Regions from separate parts of the Streptomyces sp. NPDC096339 genome, predicted to be linked through region 2. Evidence: predicted binding sites of a transcription regulator. Region 2 holds the regulator's gene; each other region holds the start of a gene.
What was found. Region 2 encodes HrcA, which represses chaperone genes, less so after heat shock. Its sites were predicted from a motif close to TTNGCACTCNGNNNNNCNGAGTGCNAA; they were not measured.
Positions count from the first base shown of each region.

Region 1: groES (co-chaperone GroES) is a predicted target of HrcA. The motif match lies at 2,363-2,389, and genes of this name have one in related genera.
Region 3: groL (chaperonin GroEL) is a predicted target of HrcA. The motif match lies at 4,020-4,046, and genes of this name have one in related genera.

Region 1 is NZ_JBIWFI010000005.1:265,137-272,070, forward strand. It holds gene ACIQ5Y_RS11315 (ester cyclase) at 1-51, shown strand, start outside; gene groL (chaperonin GroEL) at 170-1,798, opposite strand; gene groES (co-chaperone GroES) at 1,911-2,219, opposite strand; gene ACIQ5Y_RS11330 (hypothetical protein) at 2,496-3,074, shown strand; gene ACIQ5Y_RS11335 (DUF6234 family protein) at 3,071-3,520, shown strand; gene ACIQ5Y_RS11340 (FtsW/RodA/SpoVE family cell cycle protein) at 3,741-5,138, shown strand; gene ACIQ5Y_RS11345 (aldo/keto reductase) at 5,208-6,257, shown strand; gene ACIQ5Y_RS11350 (YcxB family protein) at 6,261-6,776, opposite strand; gene ACIQ5Y_RS11355 (polysaccharide deacetylase family protein) at 6,802-6,934, opposite strand, start outside.
Region 2 is NZ_JBIWFI010000010.1:108,896-115,829, forward strand. It holds gene hemW (radical SAM family heme chaperone HemW) at 1-417, shown strand, start outside; gene ACIQ5Y_RS16120 (DUF3097 domain-containing protein) at 1,013-1,822, opposite strand; gene ACIQ5Y_RS16125 (MBL fold metallo-hydrolase) at 1,857-2,576, opposite strand; gene hrcA (heat-inducible transcriptional repressor HrcA) at 2,712-3,728, shown strand; gene dnaJ (molecular chaperone DnaJ) at 3,729-4,865, shown strand; gene ACIQ5Y_RS16140 (nitronate monooxygenase) at 5,058-6,149, shown strand; gene ACIQ5Y_RS16145 (16S rRNA (uracil(1498)-N(3))-methyltransferase) at 6,146-6,889, shown strand.
Region 3 is NZ_JBIWFI010000004.1:108,787-115,720, reverse strand. It holds gene ACIQ5Y_RS08865 (hypothetical protein) at 1-318, shown strand, start outside; gene ACIQ5Y_RS08860 (VOC family protein) at 479-874, shown strand; gene ACIQ5Y_RS08855 (phosphoribosylanthranilate isomerase) at 1,330-1,938, opposite strand; gene groL (chaperonin GroEL) at 2,232-3,854, opposite strand; gene ACIQ5Y_RS08845 (cold-shock protein) at 4,219-4,425, opposite strand; gene ACIQ5Y_RS08840 (MoaD/ThiS family protein) at 4,834-5,112, opposite strand; gene thrC (threonine synthase) at 5,353-6,627, opposite strand; SAM riboswitch class I at 6,645-6,797, opposite strand.

The DNA.
Region 1 (6,934 bases), on a different contig from region 2:
TGGCACTTCGACGCCATGTCCCTCATGCGGCAGCTGGGAGCGATGGAGTAACAGGACAGGGCGGGAAAGCAGGAAGGCCCCCACCGCACTCATGTGCGGTGGGGGCCTTGCCCGTTCGGGCGATCAGGCCTTCAGGCCTTCAGGCCTTCAGGCCTTCAGCCGTTCGGCCTCAGTGGCTGTGGCCGTGACCGTGGCCGTGACCGGCCTCGGCCTCTTCCTCCGCCGGCTTCTCGACGACCAGGGTCTCGGTCGTGAGCAGCAGGGAGGCGATGGAAGCGGCGTTCTCCAGCGCGGAGCGGGTGACCTTCACCGGGTCGATGACGCCGGCCTTGACCAGGTCGCCGTACTCGCCGGAAGCGGCGTTGAAGCCCTGGCCCTTGTCGAGCTCGGCGACCTTCGAGGTGATGACGTAACCCTCGAGACCGGCGTTCTCGGCGATCCAGCGCAGCGGCTCGACGGCGGCGCGGCGGACGACCGCGACACCCGTGCCCTCGTCGCCGGACAGGCCCAGGTTGTCCTCCAGCACCTTCACGGCGTGGACGAGCGCGGAGCCACCGCCGGAGACGATGCCCTCCTCGACCGCGGCGCGGGTCGCCGAGATGGCGTCCTCGAGGCGGTGCTTCTTCTCCTTGAGCTCCACCTCGGTGGCGGCGCCGACCTTGATGACGCAGACGCCACCGGCGAGCTTCGCCAGGCGCTCCTGCAGCTTCTCGCGGTCCCAGTCCGAGTCGGTGGACTCGATCTCGGCCTTGATCTGGTTGACGCGGCCGAGGACCTCGTCGGAGGAACCGGCACCGTCGACGATGGTGGTGTCGTCCTTGGAGATGGTCACGCGGCGGGCGGAGCCCAGCACGTCCAGACCGGCCTGGTCGAGCTTGAGGCCGACCTCCTCGGCGATGACGGTGGCACCGGTGAGGGTGGCCATGTCCTGGAGCATCGCCTTGCGGCGGTCACCGAAGCCGGGGGCCTTGACGGCCACGGCGTTGAAGGTGCCACGGATCTTGTTGACGACGAGGGTGGAGAGCGCCTCGCCCTCGACGTCCTCGGCGATGATCAGCAGCGGCTTGGAGCCACCCGCCTGGATGACCTTCTCCAGCAGCGGCAGCAGGTCCTGGATGGACGAGATCTTGCCCTGGTTGATCAGGATGTACGGGTCGTCGAGGACGGCCTCCATGCGCTCCTGGTCGGAGACCATGTACGGGGAGAGGTAGCCCTTGTCGAAGGCCATGCCCTCGGTGAACTCCAGCTCCAGGCCGAAGGTGTTGGACTCCTCGACGGTGATGACACCGTCCTTGCCGACCTTGTCCATCGCCTCGGCGATGAGCTCGCCGACCTGCTGGTCCTGCGCGGAGAGCGCGGCCACGGCGGCGATGTCGGACTTGTCCTCGATCGGGCGGGCGGTCGCGAGGAGCTCCTCGGACACTGCCTTGACCGCGGCGTCGATGCCCTTCTTCAGGGCGGCCGGGGAAGCGCCGGCGGCGACGTTGCGCAGACCCTCGCGGACCAGCGCCTGGGCCAGCACGGTGGCGGTGGTGGTGCCGTCACCCGCGATGTCGTTGGTCTTGGTCGCCACCTCCTTCACGAGCTGGGCGCCCAGGTTCTCGTACGGGTCGTCCAGCTCGACCTCGCGAGCGATGGTGACACCGTCGTTGGTGATGGTGGGCGCGCCGAACTTCTTGTCGATGACGACGTTGCGGCCCTTGGGGCCGATCGTCACCTTGACCGTGTCGGCAAGCTTGTTGACGCCGCGCTCGAGGGCGCGACGGGCGTCCTCGTCGAACTTCAGGATCTTCGCCATGGGAGCGGTTCAGCCCTCTCGAAAACTCGGGTTTAACGAACTGCGCCCCTCGCCGCCCGGCAATCAGCGGGGTGACCAGGGGCGCAGCTCAAAGCAGTACTGGTGAAGCGAATTACTTCTCGACGATCGCGAGCACGTCGCGAGCCGAGAGGACGAGGTACTCCTCGCCGCTGTACTTCACTTCGGTGCCGCCGTACTTGCTGTACAGCACGATGTCGCCGACGTTGACGTCCAGCGGGAGACGCTGGCCGTCCTCGAAGCGACCCGGGCCCACGGCGAGGACGACGCCCTCCTGGGGCTTCTCCTTCGCGGTGTCCGGGATGACCAGGCCGGAGGCCGTGGTCTGCTCGGCGTCGAGCGGCTGGACCACGATGCGGTCCTCAAGCGGCTTGATGGCAACCTTGGAGCTGGCGGTCGTCACGATCCGACCTCCCCCTTCGGAGATCCGGGGTTAACTGTCTGAGGTGGCGACCAGGTCGATCCGTCGTCGCGGGTGCCGGACCTGCCTGTCGCTGTGTTGGCACTCACCCGGGGCGAGTGCCAGGTGCGACACTATTCCGGCGATTAGCACTCGGTCAAGCGGAGTGCCAATTCTCGCCGTACGGCGTTGCGCGATCCCGCCGCCGGACACCGAACCGCGGCCCCCGGACCGGGGAAACGCGGGCGTACGCGCGTTCGGGATCATTACGCTCGCACCATGACCAGACCGAGCCCGGACGGCTCGCGCGCGGGTTCGCGCGCAGGGTGGCGTGCAGGGTGGTGGCGACGATCGGTCCCGATCATCGTGTGCCTGGCGGCCGGGATCCACTTCCTGTCGAGCGCCGCGCCCCGACTGGTGACCCAGCTGACCGGGGTGGAGGGCGCGTTCCGCGCGGAGCACTGCCGGGAGGCCCCGTACCAGGCGGGCGAGCGGACCCTGACCTGCACGGGTGGCTTCACGGCGGCCGACGGCTCGTTCACCCTCGCCGAGGTCGAGGTCGACACCGCGTTCGAGGCCCCGCCGGCCGGCCCGGTGGCGGTGACCGTGAGCGGCCCGGCCGCGGATACGGCCGTACGGCGCAACCTCCTGGTCTGGCTCGGTCCGGGCACCGCCGGCGCCCTGGCGCTGATCCACCCGGTCCGAGCGGCGGCGGCAGCCCTGACCGGCCGAATCCAGCCCCGCCGCCGTTCGAGGAGCGGGGCCCGGGGCAGAGCCCCGGGGGCTCGGGCGCAGCCCGGCCCCACCACCGCCCCCCTGTACGGAACCGCGGACCGCCCGCGAGACTTCGGTACATGACGACCCGGCCGACACAACCGGCACGCAAGCCGATGCACTGGGGAGCGGACCTCGCCCTTGCCCTGCTGACGGCCCTGGCCCTGGGCACGGCCCTCCTCATCGGCCTCTTCTACGTCACCGTCGACGAGTTCGGCCTGCTCGAACGCACCGAAAGCACCGCCGGCCAATGGCAGGGCCTCCCCCTCACCGCCGCGACGTTCACCGTCCTCGGCGTCCTGTGCTGCGTCTCCACCCTGACCGCCCTCGGCTTCCGCCGGCTGCGCGCGCCGTTCTCCACCACCGTGCACGGCCTGGCCTCCGTACTGCTGCTCGGGGTGCTGCTGGTCATGGCGGGCGCCTCGTACGAAACCGGCCACCCGGCGGAGACCAAGCCCGACCCGGCCGCGACCGAGCCGAGCCGGCAGTGCCGCAGTGGCGGGGACAACAGCGAGTGCCTCGGCGGCTGAGGAACCACCCGCAGGACATAAACGTCATAGACGACATGAAGATAAACCGCCCCATTGCCGATCAGATCGGGCCGAAGGCTTCCGAAATCGCGACCGCACGGTCGACCCCGGTCTCGGCCTCGTCCTCGGCACCGGCCCCGGCGACGGCCCCGGCGACGGCCCCCGGTGAGGCGTCACCCCCGCCGCCCTCCCCCACCCCGAAGGACGTCGGCGGCATCCCGTGCGCGGGCTGAAACCCCTGACTTCGGCCGGCGCCCGCCGCCGCACCGAGGCGCTGCTCCTGCTCTTCGTCATCGCCATCGCGGTTTTCGGCCATGCCGCCGCCGGCCTCGCCATGAACGACGAGCTGCCGCCCAACCTCGCGGGCTTCACGGTCAGCCTGACCCTGCTGTCACTGGTGGGACACCTGGGCGTGCGCCGGTTCGCTGCCCACGCGGATCCGCTGATCCTCCCCCTCGCCATGCTGCTCACGGGGCTCGGTCTCGTCCTCCTCCACCGCCTCGACCAGGGATACATCGAGCGGTACAACTCGGACGCGAACGCGCCCGGGCAGCTCCTGTGGACGGTGGTGGGCGTCGCCGCCTGCCTGTTGGTCCTCGCCCTGCTCCGCGACCACCGCCTGCTACAGCGCTTCATCTACATCACGATGGCCGTCTCACTGGTGCTGCTGATCGCACCGGCGTTCTTCGGTGCGGACACCTACGGCGCCAAGCGCTGGATCAAGCTCTTCGGCTTCTCCCTGCAGCCCGGCGAGTTCGTGAAGATCATGATCGCGGTGTTCTTCGCCGGCTACCTGGTCGTCCACCGCGACTCGCTGGCCCTGACGGGCCGCAAGTTCCTCGGCGTCCGCCTGCCGCCCATGCGCCAGCTCGGCCCGATCATCACGGTGTGGATCGTCTCGATGCTGGTCCTGGTCTTCGAGCGCGACCTCGGCACCTCGCTGATCTTCTTCGGCGTCTTCGTGGTGATGCTGTACGTCGCCACCGAGCGCACCAGCTGGATCGTGTGCGGTCTGTTCATGGCGGCCGTGGGCGCCTTCGCCGTCGGCTCGACCGAACCGCACGTGAAGGCCCGCGTGGCGGCCTGGCTCAATCCCCTCTCCTACTACTGGGAGGTCCGCCCGCCCGGCGTCACCTCGGACCAGTCGGCGCAGGCCCTCTTCAGCTTCGGCACGGGCGGCATCACCGGCACGGGCCTCGGCGTGGGCCACCCCGAACTGATCGCGTTCGCCGGCCGCAGCGACTTCATCCTCACCACCGTCGGCGAGGAGCTCGGCCTGGCCGGGGTCATGGCCGTCCTGCTCCTCTACGCACTCCTCGTGCAGCGCGGCCTGCGCATGGCCCTCGGCGCCCGCGACCCGTTCGGCAAACTCCTGGCGGTGGGCCTGGCCTCGGCGCTGGCCCTCCAGGTCTTCGTGGTGGCGGGCGGCGTCACCGGCCTGATCCCCCTCACGGGCAAGGCCCTCCCCTTCCTGGCGAAGGGCGGCTCGTCCCTGCTGGCCAACTGGATCATGATCGCCCTCCTCCTCCGCATCAGCGACAGCGCGGAACGCCAACGCGAAGCCGACGCGAGGGGCCCGGCGGAGACGACGATCACCCCGATGGTGACGGCGCCCTAGGCCGACGCCGTACCGGTTCCGGGGTTGACCTGGAGCGCGCTCCAGCTCTTAGGCTCCGCTGGTATGACCATGCGATACCGAAACCTGGGTGGGACCGGCATCGAGGTGAGCGCGTACTGCCTCGGGACGATGATGTTCGGCGCGGTGGGCAACCCCGATCACGACGACTGCGTACGGATCATCCACACCGCCCTCGATCAGGGCGTCAACTTCGTGGACACCGCCGACATGTACTCCGCCGGCGAGTCCGAGACGATCGTCGGCAAGGCGCTCAAGGGGCGCCGCGACGACGTCGTGCTCGCCACCAAGGTGCACTTCCAGATGGGTGAGGGCCGCAACCGGAGCGGCAACTCCCGCCGGTGGATCACTCGGGCCGTGGAGGACAGCCTCAGGCGCCTCGACACCGACTGGATCGACCTGTACCAGGTGCACCGTCCCGACCCTTCGACCGACATCGAGGAAACCCTGTCGGTCCTGGGCGACCTGGTCCGGGCCGGCAAGATCCGGACCTTCGGCTGCTCCACCTTCCCCGCCGAGCAGATCGCCGAGGCCCACCACGTCGCGGAGCGCCGCGCGCTGCCGCGTCCGCGCACGGAGCAGCCGCCGTACTCGATCCTCGCGCGCGGCGTGGAGCGGGACGTGCTGCCCACCGCCCAGCGCCACGGGATGGGAGTGCTGACGTGGAGCCCGCTGGCCTCCGGCTTCCTGAGCGGCAGGCACCGGCTGGGCCGGGACATCGACATGACCACCGGCCGCGCCGCGCTGCACCCCGCGCGCTTCGACATGGCGATCCCGGGGAACGTCGCCAAGCTGGAGGCCGTGGAGAAGCTCGCCGGGGTGGCGGAGGGGATCGGCCGTACCGTGCCGGAGCTCGCGCTCGCCTTCCCGCTCGCCCACCCGGCCGTCACCTCGGTGATCATCGGTCCGCGCACGGCCGAGCAGCTGGAGGCCGCTCTCAAGGGAGCGGACCTGCTGCTCGACGACGCCACGCTGGACCGGATCGACGAGATCGTGCCGCCCGGCACCAACCTCTACCACCCGGACGGCGTCTGGCAGCCGCAGTCCCTGACCGACCCGAGCCGCCGTCGCCGCCCCCTCACCGAGCGCTCCGCGGGCTAGGCCCTAGTGTCCGTCGCCGGCCTGGGCGTGGGCGATCACGCCGAAGCGCTCGCTCTCGGCCGGGCCGGCGAACAGCCGCTTGGGCATGACCAGCAGGCAGGTCCTGCCGCCCGAACGCCCCACGAACACGTGCAGTCGGGGCGTCTCGTGGTACCAGCGGATCTCGTCCCAGGCGACGCGCGTCGTCTCTCCTCCCCGTGTCACGGTGACGCCCGCCTCGTCGACCGTGGTGCGCTTCTCCTCTGCGCACCGGCCGCGTCGGAATCCCCGGGCCGCCAACAGCCTTGGCAGGACCACCAGTCCGAGGAGCGCGTAGACGGCGGCGATGCAGAGCGGGACCGCGTGCAGGGTTCCGCCATGCGCGGAGAGCGAAACGCCGGAAGCAGCGAGGAGAACGGTGCCGAGCACCACGACGACCCGGCCTCGCCGGAACAGTCCGGCGGCCTTGACGGCTTCGTCGTACTCGTCCCGGGTCAGGGAGCCGGTGACGGTGACGGTGTTCTCGGATATGTCGTCCACAGGAGCGGAGCCTAATGCTCCGGGCCTAGAGGTAGTCCTCCAGGCGGCCTATGCGGTAGCCCTGTTCCTGGATGCGCTGGAGCATGCGGGTCGTCATCTGGATCTCCGTCGAGCCCTTGAGCTCGGAGGGGCCGCGGAAGTGGGCCAGGATGATGTCG
Region 2 (6,934 bases):
GAGGTGTCCAACTGGGCCACCTCGGAGGCCGGGCGCTGCCTGCACAACGAGCTGTACTGGCGCGGCGCCGACTGGTGGGGCGCGGGGCCGGGCGCGCACTCGCACGTGGGCGGGGTGCGCTGGTGGAACGTGAAGCATCCGGGAGCGTACGCCGCCGCGCTGGCGGCGGGGCGTTCCCCGGGCGCGGGCCGCGAGCTGCTGTCCGAGGAGGACCGGCGGGTGGAGCGGATCCTGCTGGAGCTGCGCCTGGTGGACGGCGTGCCGCTGTCCCTGCTGGCACCGGCCGGGCTGGCGGCCTCCCGGCGGGCCCTGGAGGACGGGCTGCTGGAGGCCGCGCCCTACGAGGCGGGCCGCGCCGTGCTGACCCTGCGCGGGCGGCTGCTGGCCGACGCGGTGGTCCGGGACCTGGTCGACTGACGACCGGCCCCGGGGCCCGCGGCGCGCCGGAGCCGTGCCGGACCCGCATACGGCCCCGGCCGGCCTTCGGGCGTACCCCCGGACCGGTCCTTGTGCGGTGGCCCCCTCAGACGGGTCCCGCAGACGGGTCCCGGGACGAGCGGCCCCCGGCCGGTCTGCGGACGGACCCTCCAGGCCGGTCCCGGTGTGACGGCCCCCTCAGACGGGTCCCGCAGACGGGTCCCGGGACGAGCGGTCCCCGGCCGGTCCGCGGACGGATCCTCCAGGCCGGTCCCGGTGGGACGGACCCCTCAGACGGGTCCCGCAGACGGGTCCCGGGACGAGCGGCCCCCGGCCGGTCCGCGGACGGATCCTCCAGGCCGGTCTCGGTGGGACGGGCCCCGGGACGAGCGGCCCCCGGCCGGTCCGCGGACGGATCCTCCAGGCCGGTCCCGGTGGGACGGGTCCCGGGACGAGCGGGCCCCGGCCGGTCCGCGGACGGACCGTCCAGGCCGGTGCCGGTGGGACGGCCCCCGGGTCGGGCGGACCCGCCGGGCCGGTCCCCGGACGGGCCCCTGACGGATCCCCCCGGAGGGGATCGGCACCCCGGCCCGGATCAGGCGGCGCCGCCGACCGTGACGAAGTCGATCAGTTCCTCGACGCGGCCCAGCAGGGTCGGTTCCAGGTCCTTGTAGGACGTGACCCGGGACAGGATGTGCTGCCACGCCGCGCCGGTGTTCTCCGGCCAGCCCAGTGCCCGGCAGACGCCCGTCTTCCAGTCCTGGCCGCGCGGGACCGCCGGCCACGCCGGGATGCCCAGGGCGGACGGTTTCACCGCCTGCCAGACGTCGATGTACGGGTGGCCCACGATCAGGACGTCCGGTGAGGTGACCTGGGCCGCGATACGGGATTCCTTCGAGCCCGGGACCAGGTGGTCGACCAGGACGCCCAGGCGGGCGTCCGGGCCCGGGGCGAAGTCGGCGACGACGGCCCGGAGGTCGTCGATGCCCTCCAGGTACTCCACCACCACGCCCTCGATGCGCAGGTCGTCGCCCCAGACCTTCTCGACCAGCTCCGCGTCGTGGCGGCCCTCCACGTAGATGCGACCCGCCCGCGCCACCCGGGCCCGCGCCCCCGGGACGGCGATCGAGCCCGAGGCCGTACGGGAGGGCGCGGCGGGGGCGCGCGACGGGCGGGTCAGGGTCACCACCGCGCCGTCCAGCAGGAAGCCCCGGGGCTCCAGCGGGAAGACGCGCCGCTTGCCGAAGCGGTCCTCCAGGGTCACCGTGCCCGCCTCGCAGGACACCACCGCGCCGCAGAAGTCCGTACCGGCCACCTCGACCACCAGGTCCGGTTCCGCCGCGACTTCCGGCACGGGCTTCGGACGCTTCCACTGGGGGGTCAGGTCGGGGGAGTACTCGCGCATCCGGCCGAGGGTAGGAGAGGCACGGCCGTCATGGCTACGACACGCCGAAACGGGCCGCCAGTGTGGCGCGTTGCGCACGGACGAAGTCCGCGTCGACCACGGCCCCGTGGCCCGGCACGTACAGCGCGTCCTCCCCGCCCAGTGCCAGCAGCCGGTCCAGGGCGGCGGGCCACTGCCGCGGCATCGCGTCCGGGCCCGCCAACGGCTCGCCCGACTCCTCCACCAGGTCCCCGCAGAACACCGTCTCGCGCTCGCCCGGCACGAAGACCGCCAGATCGTGCAGGGTGTGCCCGGGGCCCACGTTGGCCAGCAGCACCTGCACCCCGCCCAGTTCCAGCGTCCACTCGCCCGACACGAGGTGCTTCGGCACCACCAGCAGCTCCGCCGCCTCCGCCGCCTCGTCCTGCGCCAGGCCCTGGCGCACCGCGTCGTCGCGCAGCTCCTCGCGGCCCGTGGCGAGCTCCGCGTCCAGTCCGACCGCCCCGTACACCTCGGCGCCGGAGAAGGCCGCCCCGCCCAGGACGTGATCGAAATGGCCGTGCGTGTATGCGATATGGGTCACTTGCCGGCCCGTGATCCGCTCCGCCTCCTCGCGCAACAGCGTGCCCTCCCGCAGGCATGAACCGGGGTCGATCAGGAGCACGGAATCGTCGCCCACCACCAGTCCCACCGTGCAGTCCCACACCGGGAGCCGTCTGCGGCCGACCCGTCCGGTCAGCCGTTCCCAGCCCGCCTCTTCCCAAAGCATGTCCATGCCGTGACGCTACCGTGGCGGGCCTCCCTTGCCAGGGTCTTAGTACCCGGCCGTACACTGAGCGGGGGATCTCTGGCACTCGAACATCCAGAGTGCCAACGACAGGGCAACGGACCACAGCCGGAGGTGTGCGCGATGCTCAGCGAACGCAGACTCGAAGTGCTGCGCGCCATCGTCCAGGACTACGTCGGGACGGAGGAGCCGGTCGGCTCCAAGGCGCTCACCGAGCGGCACCGACTCGGGGTCTCGCCTGCCACCGTGCGCAACGACATGGCCGTGCTGGAGGAAGAGGGCTACATCGCCCAGCCCCACACCAGCGCCGGCCGGATCCCCACCGACAAGGGCTACCGCCTCTTCGTCGACAGGCTGGCGGGGGTCAAACCGCTGTCGACCCCCGAGCGGCGGGCCATCCAGAACTTCCTCGACGGCGCCGTCGACCTCGACGACGTGGTCGGCCGCACGGTGCGGCTGCTCGCGCAGCTCACCCGGCAGGTCGCCGTCGTCCAGTACCCGAGCCTGACCCGGTCGACCGTCCGGCACGTGGAGCTGCTCTCGCTCGCTCCCGCGCGCCTGATGCTCGTACTGATCACGGACACCGGGCGCGTCGAACAGCGGCTGATCGACTGCCAGACCCCTTTCGGCGAGACCTCCCTCTCCGATCTGCGGGCCCGGCTCAACAGCCGTGTCGTGGGCCGTCGGTTCACCGACGTGCCCCCGCTCGTCCAGGACCTCCCCGAGTCCTTCGAGGCCGACGACCGCGCCACGGTGTCCACCGTGCTCGCGACGCTCCTCGAAACCCTGGTCGAGGAAGCCGAGGAACGGCTGATGATCGGCGGCACCGCCAATCTCACCCGCTTCGGACACGATTTTCCCCTGACGATCAGGCCGGTGCTCGAAGCGCTGGAGGAGCAGGTCGTGCTCCTCAAGCTGCTCGGCGAGGCCAACGAGTCGGGAATGGCCGTAAGGATCGGGCATGAGAATGCCTACGAGGGACTGAACTCCACGTCCGTCGTCTCGGTCGGTTACGGTTCGGGCGGCGAAACGGTCGCCAAGCTCGGCGTGGTCGGACCGACCCGCATGGATTACCCCGGAACGATGGGAGCGGTACGCGCAGTGGCACGTTACGTCGGACAGATCCTGGCGGAGTCGTAAGTGGCCACGGACTACTACGCCGTGCTCGGCGTGCGCCGCGACGCATCCCAGGATGAGATCAAGAAGGCATTCCGGCGGCTCGCGCGCGAGCTGCACCCGGATGTGAACCCCGATCCCAAGACGCAAGAGCGTTTCAAGGAGATCAACGCAGCCTACGAGGTGCTGTCGGACCCGCAGAAGAAGCAGGTCTACGACCTCGGCGGCGACCCGCTGTCCTCCTCGGGCGGCGGCGGCGCGGGCGGTTTCGGGGCGGGCGGCTTCGGCAACTTCTCCGACATCATGGACGCCTTCTTCGGCCAGTCCTCGCAGCGCGGCCCGCGCTCGCGGACCCGCCGCGGCCAGGACGCCATGATCCGCCTGGACCTGGAGCTGGACGAGGCGGCCTTCGGGACGACCAAGGACATCCAGGTCGACACGGCCGTCGTCTGCACCACCTGCTCCGGCGAGGGCGCCGCTCCCGGCACCTCGGCGCAGACGTGTGACATGTGCCGCGGCCGCGGTGAGGTCTCGCAGGTCACGCGGTCCTTCCTGGGCCAGGTCATGACCTCGCGCCCCTGCCCGCAGTGCCAGGGCTTCGGCACCGTCGTCCCGACCCCGTGCCACGAGTGCGCGGGCGACGGCCGGGTCCGCTCCCGCCGCAGCCTCACGGTCAAGATCCCGGCCGGCGTCGAGAACGGCACCCGGATCCAGCTCGCGGGCGAGGGCGAGGTCGGCCCCGGCGGCGGCCCCGCCGGCGACCTGTACGTGGAGATCCACGAGCTGTCGCACCCGACGTTCCAGCGGCGCGGGGACGACCTGCACTGCACGGTGACCATCCCGATGACGGCGGCGGCCCTGGGCACCAAGTGCCCGCTGGAGACCCTCGACGGCATGGAGGAGATCGACATCCGGCCCGGGACCCAGTCCGGCCAGGCGATCCCGCTGCACGGGCGCGGCGTCACGCACCTGCGCGGCGGCGGCCGCGGCGACCTGATCGTCCACGTCGAGGTCACCACCCCGGGCAAGCTGGACGCCCAGCAGGAGGAGCTGCTGCGCCAGCTGGCGAAGCTGCGCGGCGAGGAGCGGCCGACGGGTCAGTTCGCGCCGGGCCAGCAGGGTCTGTTCAGCCGCCTGAAGGACGCCTTCAACGGCCGCTGACCGGCCCGCCGTCACGTGCGGGAGCCCGGCCCGGGGAACATCCCCGGGCCGGGCTCCGTGCGTTGCGGGCGGAGGCCGGAAGGGTCGTCGCGGGCCGGGTCCCGCACCGGATCCGGCCACCCCGGGAAGCGGACTATGCCAGGCGAATGCGGTGATTCGGCTGACCGTGCGGGACATGGCACGATGCAGTCCATGTCCTCGGCACCGAGCGGTCTCTCCCCTCACCCGATCGTGCAGGCGCCAATGGCCGGAGGCGGCTCCTGCCCCGCGCTCGTCGGGGCCGTGTGCGAAGCGGGCGGACTGGGCTACCTGGCCGGCGGCTACAAGACCGCCGACGGCATGTACCAGGAGATCAAACAGGTGCGGGCCCTCACCCGGCGCCCCTTCGGCGTCAACCTCTTCATGCCGCAGACGGGTTACGTGGACCCGGCCGCCGTCGAGGCCTACCGCGGGCAGCTCGCCGGGGAGGCCAGCTGGTACGCGATCTCCCTCGCCGAGGAGGACATCATCGGCACCTGCGACGACGGCTACGACGCCAAGCTCGCCATCCTCCTGGAGGACCCGGTCCCGGTCGTCTCCTTCACCTTCGGCTGCCCCACGCCCGGGGCCCTCGCCGCCCTGCGCAAGGCGGGTACGTACACCGTCGTCACCGTGACCTCCGCCGAGGAGGCCCGCAGCGTGCAGGACGCGGGCGCCGACGCGGTCTGCGTACAGGGCGTCGAGGCCGGCGGCCACCAGAGCACGCACCGGGACGACCCCCAGGCCGACGGCACGGCGGCCCTGGGGCTGCTCGCGCTGGTCGCCCAGGTACGGGAGGCGGTCGCGCTGCCCATCACCGCGGCCGGCGGCCTGATGCGGGGCTCCCAGATCGCGGCCCTGCTGGCGGCGGGCGCGGTCGCGGCCCAGCTCGGCACGGCCTTCCTGGTGTGCCCCGAGTCGGGGGCGGACCCGCTGCACAAGCGGGCGCTGACCGACCCCCTCTTCGTACGGACCGAGCTGACCCGGGCCTTCTCCGGGCGGCCGGGGCGCGGCCTGGTGAACCGCTTCATGCGGGAGCACGGGCCCTACGCCCCCGCCGCGTACCCGCAGGTGCACCACCTGACCGCGGGGCTGCGCAAGGCGGCCGCCGCGGCCGGGGACCCGCAGGGCATGGCCCTGTGGGCGGGCCAGGGGCACCGGCTGGCGCGGGCGCTGCCGGCGGGGCAGCTGGTGGAGGTGCTGGCGGCCGAACTGGCCGAGGCGCAGAGAGTGTTGAAGGACATGCAGATGAGGAGTGCGTCATGACCGCCCCCGTGTTCGTGGTCGAAGAGGTCCCCGCGGGGCCGGAGTTCGTCCTGGACGGCCCGGAGGGCCGGCACGCGGTCTCCGTGAAGCGGCTGAACCCGGGCGAGGCGGTGGTCCTCGCGGACGGCCGCGGGCGCTGGGCCGAGGCCGTGGTGAAGGCGGCGGAGGGCAAGGACCGGCTCGTCGTCTCGGTGTCCGGGGTCTTCGAGGAGGCCGAACCGGCCGTCCGGATCACCGTCGTCCAGGCCCTGCCCAAGGGCGACCGGGGCGAGGTGGCGGTGGAGACCATGACCGAGACGGGCGTGGACGCGATCGTGCCGTGGCAGGCCTCGCGGTGCATCACGCAGTGGCGCGGCGACCGGGGGGCGAAGTCCCTCGCGAAGTGGCGGGCCACGGCCCGCGAGGCGGGCAAGCAGTCCCGCCGGGTCCGCTTCCCGGAGGTGGCCGAGGCCATGTCCACCAAGCAGGTGGCGGAGCTGCTGGCTGGTGTCGACCTGGCGATGGTCCTGCACGAGGACCGCGACACCCCCTCCGGGGCGCTGGCCACGGTCGAGCTGCCGGAGGCCGGTTCCGTCGTGCTGGTGGTCGGCCCCGAGGGCGGGGTCTCCCCGGAGGAGCTCGCCGTCTTCGCCGGGGCGGGCGCGCGGCCGTACCGGCTGGGCCGCTCGGTCCTGAGGACCTCCACGGCGGGCACGGCGGCGACGGCGGTACTGCTGGCGCGCACGGGCCGCTGGGGCTGACGCCGGCGGGGTCGTCGTGTCGGCGGGGTGGTCGGACCGCGTGGT
Region 3 (6,934 bases), on a different contig from region 2:
CACCTCGGCTACACCACCAAGGTGGCCTGCAACATCCGCACCGCGTACTCCGGCAGCGCGACCTGGGTCAACAACGGCGCCTTCGTCTGGGGCAGCGCCAGCGACCCGGACCCCCGCCCCGGCCCCGTCATCTCCCGGCCCGGCGACAGCGGCGGGCCGGTGATCACCGTCAACGACCAGGACTCCCGGCAGCTGAACGGCATGGTCGTCATGGGATGGAACTGCTCCGGCGCCGGTCAGGATCTGGGCTGCAAGCAGGTCGGCTGGATCGAAGTGGGCGACATCTTCGAGAGGTTCGCCCTCCGCCTCGCGGACTGACCCCGACAGCGCGTAAGGTCGGCCCGGTGACTGCCGGGTCGGCCTTGGGCCACACACGAGCGAGGCCCCCGGCCTCCGCGTGACCACCGGGCGGGCCAGGAGCCCGCCGCCCCCTCCATGTCCTCGATCCCGAACCCGAGACTTGGAGAGCCACCCCAACATGTCCGTCACCGCGGTCCAGCTCAACCACACCGTCGTCCACGCCACCGACCGGCAACTGTCGGCCGAGTTCATCGCCGCCGTCCTGGGCCTGAAGCCGAGCGCCCCCTTCGGGCCGTTCCTGCCCGTCGACCTCGGCAACAACGTGACGCTCGACTACTACCAGCAGCCCGCCGGCGAGCCGCTCCAGCCGCAGCACTACGCGTTCCTCGTGCCCGACGAGCAGTTCGACGGCATGATCGCCCGGCTGGACGCGATCGGCGTCACCTACTACGCCGACCCCAACCACACCGAACCGGGCCGCATCAACGGCCTCTTCGGCGGGCGCGGCGCGTACTTCGCCGACCCGGACGGCCACAACATGGAGATCGTGACCCGGCCCTACGCCAGGCCCTGACCCCTCCCGGCGCCGGGCGCGCGTACTCGACGGGCCGACCCGCTCGCACCCCCGCGCCGGCGGGGTCGAGTGTGCGGCGGGGCGCCCCCGCAGGGCGTCGAACGCGGGTGCGCGGCGGGGCCGTGACACCCCCGCGCCGGCGGGGTCGGGTGCGCGGCGGGGCGCCCCCGCAGGGCGTCGAACGCAACCACGCCGCGCACGTCCGCTGCCTCTGCACGTTCGACGCCCGAGGAGGTGCCCCGCCGCGCGCCCGGCCCCGACGGCCCTTCGCGTGCGGGCCGCCCCGGGGGTGCCGCCGCGTGCGGGCCGCCCCGGGGTGCCGCTGCGCGGAGCCGTCCCCTACCCGCCCTTCCACCGTTCCCCGGGCTCCGCCCGGACCCGCCTTGGGGCTCCGCCCCAGACCCCGCGCCTCAAACGCCGGCGAGGCTGGAGGCGGAGCGGCCGAGCGGGTTCGGCTAGACGGCCCCGCCCCGCGCCGCCTCGATGAAGGCGCGGATCAGGTCCGGGGACTTCACCCCCCGCGAGGACTCGACGCCACTGGACACGTCCACGCCCCACGCCCCGGTCACCTCGACGGCCTCCCGTACGTTGCCCGGGTTCAGCCCGCCCGCCAGCACCCACCGCCCCTCGGGGGCGGTGAAGTCCGCCGCGCCCCAGTTCCACGGCTTGCCGGAGCCGGGGTCGGGGGCGTCCAGCAGCAGCAGGTCCTCCCCGTACTCCCCGCAGCGCGCCAAGCGCTCGGCGGTGGCCCGCAGCAGGGTGCGGCCCTCGGCGCGCAGCGCCGCGAAGTCCTCCGGGCCCTCCTCGCCGTGCAGCTGCACACCCCGCACGCCGCTCTCCTCCGCGAACCGGCGCACCTCCTCGACCGGCTGCCCGCGGAACACCCCGACGGTGAGCACCCCCTCCGGCACCCGCGCCGCCAGCTCCCGCGCGGTGGCGGCGTCGACGGTCCGCGGGCTGCCGGGCGCGAACACGAAGCCCACCGCGTCGGCGCCGGCCGCGACGGCCACGTCGACGTCGTGCGCGGTCTTGAGGCCGCAGATCTTGACGAAGAGATCGCTCATGCCCCCAGTCAACCAAAGCCGGGCCCCGGCGGGTGGTCCGTCCCACAGGCCGGGCACGGGCGCCTCCGCGTCGCCAGCCTGGGACGAAGCAGACATTCGGACTGCATTCAGGCGCAGCACGCCACCCGGAGGACGACGGTGACGACCATGACCGAGCGGGCCACACCGATAGAGACACAGTCACCGCCACCGCGGAAACGCCCGAGGGCGGCACCCCCTCCGTCAGGAAGGGGTGCCGCCCTCGGTACGTGAAGAACAGCCGATCAGCCAGGGCCGGAGGCCGGCCCGGTCGATCAGAAGTCCATGTCGCCGCCCGGCATGCCGCCGCCGGCAGCGGCGCCGGCCTTCTCGGGCTTGTCGGCGATGACGGCCTCGGTGGTGAGGAACAGGGCCGCGATGGACGCCGCGTTCTGCAGCGCGGAGCGGGTGACCTTCGCCGGGTCGATGATGCCCTCGGCGATCATGTCGACGTACTCGCCGGTCGCGGCGTTCAGACCGTGGCCGACGGCCAGGTTGCGCACCTTCTCGACGACGACGCCGCCCTCGAGACCACCGTTGACGGCGATCTGCTTCAGCGGGGCCTCCAGCGCGAGCTTCACGGCGTTGGCGCCGGTCGCCTCGTCACCGTTGAGCTCCAGCTTCTCGAAGACCGAGGAGGCCTGCAGCAGGGCCACGCCACCACCGGCGACGATGCCCTCCTCGACGGCCGCCTTCGCGTTGCGAACGGCGTCCTCGATGCGGTGCTTGCGCTCCTTGAGCTCGACCTCGGTCGCGGCACCGGCCTTGATGACGGCCACGCCGCCGGCCAGCTTCGCGAGGCGCTCCTGGAGCTTCTCGCGGTCGTAGTCCGAGTCGGAGTTCTCGATCTCGGCGCGGATCTGGTTCACGCGACCGGCGACCTGGTCGCTGTCACCGGCACCGTCGACGATGGTGGTCTCGTCCTTGGTGATGACGACCTTGCGGGCGCGGCCGAGCAGGTCGAGACCGGCGTTCTCCAGCTTGAGGCCGACCTCCTCGGAGATGACCGTGCCGCCCGTGAGGATGGCGATGTCACCGAGCATGGCCTTGCGGCGGTCACCGAAGCCCGGGGCCTTGACGGCGACGGACTTGAAGGTGCCGCGGATCTTGTTGACGACCAGGGTCGACAGGGCCTCGCCCTCGACGTCCTCGGCGATGATCAGCAGCGGCTTGCCGGACTGCATGACCTTCTCCAGGAGCGGCAGCAGGTCCTTGACCGAGCCGATCTTGGAGTTGACGATCAGGATGTACGGGTCGTCGAGGGACGACTCCATGCGCTCCATGTCGGTGGCGAAGTACGCCGAGATGTAGCCCTTGTCGAAGCGCATGCCCTCGGTGAGCTCCAGCTCCAGACCGAAGGTCTGGGACTCCTCGACGGTGATGACGCCTTCCTTGCCGACCTTGTCCATGGCCTCGGCGATGAGCTCGCCGATCTGGGTGTCGGCGGCGGAGATGGAGGCCGTGGAAGCGATCTGCTCCTTGGTCTCGACATCCTTCGCCTGGGCGAGCAGGGCGGCGGAGACCGCCTCGACGGCCTTCTCGATACCGCGCTTGAGGGCCATCGGGTTGGCACCGGCGGCCACGTTGCGCAGGCCCTCGCGGACGAGCGCCTGGGCGAGGACGGTGGCGGTGGTCGTACCGTCGCCGGCGACGTCGTCCGTCTTCTTGGCGACTTCCTTGACCAGCTCGGCGCCGATCTTCTCGTACGGGTCCTCGAGCTCGATCTCCTTGGCGATGGAGACACCATCGTTGGTGATCGTGGGGGCGCCCCACTTCTTCTCAAGGACGACGTTGCGACCCTTGGGGCCAAGGGTGACCTTGACGGCGTCGGCGAGCTGGTTCATCCCACGCTCGAGGCCGCGGCGGGCCTCCTCGTCGAACGCAATGATCTTGGCCATCTGAAGTGGTCCTCCCGGACAGCGGTGGATTGCTCCTGGACCGCGCCCGCGCCCGCGACGGACGGCCTGCGTGCCCGGCGGTTCCTTCCCGCCGGACCCTGCGGGCCTCACCGACCCGGTCCTCGTTCAGTAGCACTCTCAACCGGAGAGTGCTAACGCCAATGATTAGCACTCGACCCCCACGAGTGCAAGCGGCTTGGGGCAACACCGGTCAACGCCCCCTTGAACAGAGGGGACGTGGCGCAGGGCGTGTCGGGAACGCACGAGGGGCCCGCATCCCTCCTCGGATGCAGGCCCCTCGTTGTGCATGCGCGTACGCGGGTGCGCGCGTACGTATCGCGTCGGTGGTCGATCGCTCCGGGACTCAGCCGAGTGCGAGCTTGACCATGTCCGCCTGCGGACCCTTCTGGCCCTGCGAGATCTCGAACTCGACCCGCTGACCCTCTTCAAGGGTGCGGTATCCGTCCATCTGGATGGCGCTGTAGTGGACGAACACATCCGCACCACCGTCGACCGCGATGAAGCCGTAGCCCTTCTCCGCGTTGAACCACTTGACGGTGCCCTGAGCCATGCCTAACTCCCCTATTACTGGCCCTTGCGCGGGAACGCACTTCGCGTTACCGGGTCATAACTTGCGTCGGAACGCGTCGACCGAGGCTGAATGTATCTGCGCCGATGCTGTCTGCAACAGGTCAATCCGACGAGAAATCTGGACACACAGATACATTGAAATGAAGTGAAAATTTGGCATATTCCAGGGCAACTCGGGCCCGACATGTCTCGCCAAAGCCCCAAACCGCACCCGCACATTGACCAGATGTCGACCCTCACGCGACCCGTTCATATGCGCCGGGCAAAGACAGCGGAGGGGACTTCCCCAACTCTACCGTGCCCAATCAAGCAGAATTGCCCCCTCCGCTTTCAGCGGAGGGGGCAATTCTATTTATGGAGCTCCAGTGGGCAGCCCGTGGGCAACCGGTCAGCAGCCACCCGCGACGGCCGGGATGATCGAGACGCCCGCACCGTCCGGCGTCGCCGCCTCCAGCCCGCCCTCGAAGCGCACGTCGTCGTCGTTGACGTAGACGTTCACGAAGCGGCGGAGCTTGCCCTGGTCGTCCAGGACGCGCGCCGCGATGCCCGGGTGGTTCGCCTCCAGGGACTGGATGACCTCGGCCAGGGTCGCACCCTCGGCGGAGACCTCGGCGGCGCCGCCCGTGTAGGTGCGCAGGATGGTGGGGATGCGGACGTTGACGCTCATGGCGCTACTGCCTTTCCGGGTACAGGGGGGGAGGGGTGTCCGGCGGGTCAGGGCCGGACCCTCGGGTCGTCTGGTGCCGTGCATTGCAAGGCGGAGGAGGGAGTCGACGCGGATGGGGTCTCCCCTGCTCGAGCGAAGCCGAGAGCTTGGGGAAGTCGGCGACCGACGACAACGCGGCAAGGCGCGGTGCCGGGCGGGCCGGGCGGGCCGAGGGTCCGGCCCTGACCCGCCCGATACCCCCTAGGCCAGGCCGGCGGCGCGGAACGCGTCCAGGCTCGGGCGGATGGTGGCGGTCTGGCCGCTGTCGGCGGCCACCGCCTCCAGGGTCTTGAGGCCGTCACCGGTGTTGAGGATCACGGTGGTCAGCGTCGGGTCGAGCAGCCCGTTCTCGATGAGCTTCTTCGTGACGCCGACGGTCACGCCGCCCGCGGTCTCGGCGAAGATGCCCTCGGACTGCGCGAGGATCTTGATGGCCTCGACGACCTGCTCGTCGTTGACGTCCTCGACCGCGCCGCCGGTGCGGCGGGCGATGTCCAGGACGTACGGGCCGTCGGCCGGGTTGCCGATCGCCAGGGACTTGGCGATGGTGTTCGGCTTCTGCGGGCGGACCACGTCGTGGCCGGCCTTGAAGGCGGCGGACACCGGGGAGCAGCCCTCGGCCTGGGCGCCGAAGATCTTGTACGGCTTGTCCTCGACGAGGCCGAGCTTGATCAGCTCCTGCAGACCCTTGTCGATCTTCGTCAGCTGGGAGCCGGACGCGATCGGGATGACGATCTGGTCGGGCAGCTGCCAGCCGAGCTGCTCGCAGATCTCGTACGCGAGGGTCTTGGAACCCTCGCCGTAGTACGGGCGCAGGTTGACGTTGACGAAGCCCCAGCCCTCGCCCAGCGGGTCGCCGATGAGCTCGGAGCAGAAGCGGTTGACGTCGTCGTAGTTGCCCTCGATGCCGACCAGGTCGCCACCGTAGACACCGGCCATGACGACCTTGCCCTGCTCCAGGTCGTGCGGGATGAACACGCAGGAGCGGAAACCGGCGCGGGCGGCCGCGGCGCCGACGGCGCCGGCCAGGTTGCCGGTGGAGGAGCAGGAGAGCGTGGTGAAGCCGAACGCGCGGGCCGCCTCGACGGCGATGGCCACGACGCGGTCCTTGAAGGAGTGCGTCGGGTTGCCGGAGTCGTCCTTGACGTACAGCTTGCCGGTGACGCCGAGCTCCTTGGCCAGGTTGGCCGCGTCGACGAGCTTGGTGAAGCCGGGGTTCAGGCTGGGCTTGGAGGCCACGTCCGCGGGGACGGGCAGCAGCGGGGCGTAGCGCCAGATGTTGTTCGGGCCGGCCTCGATCGCGGCGCGCAGGGCCTCCGGGTCACCGGTGGGCAGGTCGTAGGCGACTTCCAGCGGTCCGAAACACTCGACGCACGCGAAGATGGGGCCGAGCTCGAAGCGGGTACCGCACTCGCGACAGGAAAGACCGTTGGCGGGTCCGAGGTCAACAGAGGTGGCGACAGTCTGTGCAGCCATGATGGCGAGGCCCTTTCTCCTCATCTTCCCCATGGCGCACTTCGCCATGAGACGGAATTGGCACCTTCCCTAGCCGGGGACCCCGCGGGATGCGTATCGCATCGCGAGAACCGACTGGAGGGTTGCCGGGGCTTCAACGGGCCGTGTCCCTCTGCCCCTCTGGATGAGCGGTATGGCACCGGCACACGCGCTCTATGGCGCGCCGGTGCGTTTGTTGGCGGGGACCCCCGGCATGCGGCGGTCCTTCGCGTTGTTCAAGACTGTAACCGAAGGTCCGGGCGGGTGAGACTGCTGTCCGAACCGCGAG